DNA from 2 places in the Sphingobium sp. DC-2 genome. Region 1 is predicted to be linked to the other one. Evidence: riboswitches for the same ligand, from Rfam matches in the RefSeq annotation. Region 1 holds a riboswitch; the other holds the start of a gene.

Region 1 (2,181 bases):
ACCATCCTGTCGGTCGCCTGGCTGATCGCGGGGTGGGCGCTGATCGCCGGGTTCGTGCTGATCGGGCTGGCGCTGCGGCTGCGGCGCAAGGACCGGGAGCGCGCGGACGACGCGGGCCCGGCCGATGTCCCGGCCCAGGCGGCGGTCTGATGATGGCGGGGAGGAAGGACGCGCCAGAATAATGGAAACGGCGTGAACTTCCTTCCCGTCTCAACGATGCGCCCGGAGCGGCGCGAACATCCTCAACTTGGCATGGAGATGACGATGTCCGATTATCATGTGAGCTATTTGCGGCGAGAGCATGCCCGCCTCGACAGCGAAATCCAGAAGGAGGCGGCCCGCCCCTATCCCGATGAGCTGCACATCGCCCGGCTCAAGAAACTGAAGCTCGCGCTCAAGGACCAAATGGAAGGGCTTTGCAACATCACCGGCGGCAGCCGGGTCGCCTGAAGGTGCTGGGCGGGGAGAAACGCCCCGCCCTCACTTGCCCCATAGGCGAGCAGATCGCCCCGCTTCTGCTGGAGGCGATCGGGAGATAGCGGCCAGTCCGCATCCTCCACCATGCGCATTTTCATCATCGCTTCCATCACGGGCTTGCCCTCAACAATCACTGGCGATATCTGTGCCGCCGTTCGACAGGCCTCGCCTGCCGGACATTGATCGCGCCGGTGCTCCGAGAGGAGCTTAAAATGGGAACGCGGTGCGGGCTGTCCAGACCTGTTCTGGCTGGCCCAAATCCGGGGCTGTCCCTGCAACTGTAAGCGGTGAGCGCGATGCATATCGCGGCTGGGCATATGTCCCATCCGCAGCCACTGGGCCGGACGCTAAATCCTGCGAGGCCTGGGAAGGCCATGCATCAAGCGATGACCCGTGAGCCAGGAGACCTGCCGGCGTCTGGTCGCTCTTGCCCTGGTCCAGGGGATGGCCGAGGCACGGTGATATTCCGTCTGAGCGACGCATGTGCGGCGGGGGCCGCATCGACCCAAGCGACGGCGCCGGGGGCGTCGCGCTGTCGCGTGGGCCGGCCGTTCGCGCGGACGCCCTCGCTCGACGTCGATGACGCCAGACAGGGTTTGTTGATCATGACTATTTCCAGATTTGCGCTGTGCGCGGCCACCAGCCTGGCTGCGCTTTCGTCCGCTGCCCATGCCGCGGAGGCCGAACCGTCGGACACCATCCTGGTCACCGGCCTGCGTGCCGAAACCAGCCTGGACACCGTTAGCAGCGGCAGCCGCCTGGGCCTTACCGTCTTCGAAACGCCCGCCAGCATAGAGGTGCTGGACGGCGACGCGATCCGGGCGCGGGGCGACATCTCCATTCAGGAAGCGGTGAGCCGCGCCACCGGCATCACCTTCCAGGGATCGCCAGGGAACGGCAATACGGCACTGGCGGCGCGCGGCTTTTCGGGCCACGGATCGGTGCAGTTGCTGGTCGACGGCATGCGCCTGTTCGTGGCTTCGGGCACGCTCACCTTCCCGGTAGATCCGTGGACGGTGGAGCGTGTCGACGTGCTGCGCGGCCCAAGCTCGGTGATTTCGGGCGAAGGCGCGATCGGCGGCGCGATCAACGTCATCATGAAGAAGCCGGTGACGGATCGCACGGTCATGCAGGCCCGCGTCGCCTATGGGTCGGACAATGCGGTGCAGATCGCGGGAGACATTGGCGGCCCTATCGGCGGCGGTCTGTCCTACCGCCTGACCGCCAGCGCCACACGATCGGACGGCTGGCTCGACCGCAACAGCGAGAACCAGAATCTCGCCATTTCAGGCGCGCTCCGCTGGGATGCCACGCCCACGCTCAGCTTCACTCTGGCGTCCGACTATGGCAATGTTCATATCCTGCCCTATTTCGGCACGCCCCTGAATGATGGCCGGTTCGACAAGCGTTTTCGCGAGATAAACTTCAACATCACCGACAGCGAGAATCATTTCCGTGATAGCTGGACGCGCCTGTCCACGGAATGGCAGGCTTCGGATACAGTGACGCTGCGCAATGCCGCTTACTACCTCCAGTCGAACCGCGATTATCTCAATGCAGAGAATTACCGCTTCTCCCCCGCGACCGGGCTGGTGACGCGCGGCGACTATCTCAACATCATCCACCGGCAGGACCAATATGGGGATCATGGCGACATCACGATCCGCACGCCATTGGGCGGATCGGTGGAGAACAGCCTGCTCG
Region 2 (2,181 bases), on a different contig from region 1:
AATGGCGGCGATTTCCCGACCGCCAAGGCGGCGCAGCGTTTCGAACGCGCCGCTGCATGCTTCCCCATGAAGCGCCAGCGCGCGACGCACCGCCTCCTGCTTGCGCTCCAGCCCGCGCGCATCGAGTCCGGTGCCCCGGCCTGCCCATTGCTTGGCTTCCCCGCCCAGTACCTGCGCGCAAATGGCGGCGGCTGGCGTCGTGTTGCCGATGCCCATCTCGCCCAGCAGCAGCAGGTCGATGTCTGGCCGCACCGCCGCCGCACCGGCATTTATCGCCGCCAGGCATTCCGCTTCGGCCATCGCCGGGCCGTCGCAAATATCAGCAGTCGGCCGGTCCAGATCGATCGGCACGATCACCAGCTCCGCCCCGCACGCGGCGGCGAGCGCATTGATCGCCGCGCCGCCATTGTGGAAATTCGCGACCATCTGCGATGTCACTTCCGGCGGAAAGGCGCTCACCCCGCGCGCCGCAACGCCGTGGTTGCCAGCGAACAGGGCGGCACGGATGCGCTCTGCCCGTGGCCGTTCGCGCCCCTGCCATCCCGCCATGAACAGCGCGATCGCCTCCAGCCGCCCTAGCGATCCCGCAGGCTTCGTCAGCGACGCCTGACGGCTCGCGGCCGCCTCCCTCGCCAGCATGTCGGGGCCGGGCAAGGCCGCCAGCGCCCGGTCGAATGCCGCGCGATCGCGAAAACGGGTCATGTGCAGACAAATCCCTCAGGCGGGGTCCGCACGATGAAGTGGCCCTTCACCCCTTGCGGCCAGTCGGCATAGCGCACCACGCCTTCGTCGCTGGCGGCATGGCGGATGGCATAGTCGAGTATCGCCCGCGCGGCTTCTTCATCCGGCGTGAAGTCACCCAGCACATAGCCCACCTTGCCAGGCGCGCGCAGATGCACCGTGCAGTGGCGCTGGCAGGCGAAGAGGCAGGGCATTTCCTGGACCTCCACGGCGGCATAGCTGCTGTCGCTTGCCTGGACGGAACGCAGCGCCTGCGCCAGCAAAGCGCCGCCGCGCCGCCCTTCCCCATCTTCCCTTTGGCCGGCGGACAGGCGGCAGGTCGAACAGACCACCACCGCCGCCCCGGCCTCAACCCGGCGCAGCATCAGCCGCGCCCCCGCGTCACATCATGGATCGTCATTTCCGGCTCCCCGCTTCGACCGCAAACAGCCTTGCGGACGGACGAAGCAGGGGCGCACAGCGATACGCGTCCTGCACGGCCGCACCGGCAAGGCGATGGCTGTCGCTCAGCGAGGGATATCCCCGTTCGTCCGGCACACCCTGTCCGGTCGAAGAACGACTGCGGCAGGCAGGTCTCCTGGCTCGCGGGTCGGTGCGTCCGGCCGCCTTCTCGGAAAGCCCCTGCGGGGGGTTCCAATGGCATGATGGCCGTACGCTCTCCGCTTACAGTTGCAGGGGCAGCGCGGGCTTTGACCCGACTTCCCTTTTCATCCCCTTGATGGGGAACCTGTCGCGGCGCTGCTGATAATGCGGACGGGCTGACGCCGCAAGCGGCTAGATGCGGGGCACGGGCCCTGCCCGGCCATGCCCCGCCGGATCAGAAGTCCAGTTCGGCGCGCCAGCCCACGACATTTGCGCTGTAATCGCGGTCGGTGCCCGCCGGAATGGCCGCATCGGTGTAGCGCAGATGGGCGTAGTTGAGGTTGAAGCGGAGATATTCGATCGGCGTCCATACCAGGCCCAAAATCCAGGCATTTTGGGTGCCGCCCACGATATCCTTGTCATTCAGGTCCAGATAGTCATAGCGCGCGGTGAGTTGCAGCGCGCCCATCCCGCCGTCGCCAAAGGCCTGCCTGGGCTTGGTGCTGCCGAAAATGCCGTTCTTGTAGGCGCGTGTCTCGCCGGTCAGGAAATAGCCGACCTCAGCATAGCCGCCGAAGAATGTCGGGTCCGAAAGGCCGGGCCGCTTCGTCCGCAGCCAGTGCGTTTCACCGGCCCAATAGAGCGGCCCGCGCGTCCCCGCGAGCTCCAGCCCATAATGGCTTTCGCCCGTAGCATCGATTGCTGGCGTCGCGAGGAAACGCGTGTTGACCGTGTGCAGATAGGGGCGCTGGCGGTAGCGCAGTGGCTCATCCGACAGACGGTTGAGGTCCCGCCAATGGCCGGATGCGCCGAAATGCAGCTGAGTCTTGCCGATGCGCGGCGCAAGCACGATCCGTC

What was found. Region 1 has a riboswitch for cobalamin ahead of ET21_RS0109185 (TonB-dependent siderophore receptor). Riboswitches for the same ligand answer to the same signal wherever they lie in the genome.
Region 2: another riboswitch for cobalamin. It lies ahead of ET21_RS0120705 (DUF1636 domain-containing protein); the one in region 1 lies ahead of ET21_RS0109185 (TonB-dependent siderophore receptor).

What each region holds. Positions count from the first base shown of each region.
Region 1 is NZ_JNAC01000043.1:87,153-89,333, reverse strand. Features, by position in the region: gene ET21_RS0109195 (HdeD family acid-resistance protein) at 1-150, shown strand, start outside; gene ET21_RS0109190 (YdcH family protein) at 265-450, shown strand; cobalamin riboswitch at 650-907, shown strand; gene ET21_RS0109185 (TonB-dependent siderophore receptor) at 1,083-2,181, shown strand, end outside.
Region 2 is NZ_JNAC01000114.1:333,971-336,151, reverse strand. Features, by position in the region: gene cobT (nicotinate-nucleotide--dimethylbenzimidazole phosphoribosyltransferase) at 1-702, opposite strand, end outside; gene ET21_RS0120705 (DUF1636 domain-containing protein) at 699-1,106, opposite strand; cobalamin riboswitch at 1,291-1,487, opposite strand; gene ET21_RS0120700 (OprO/OprP family phosphate-selective porin) at 1,559-2,181, opposite strand, start outside.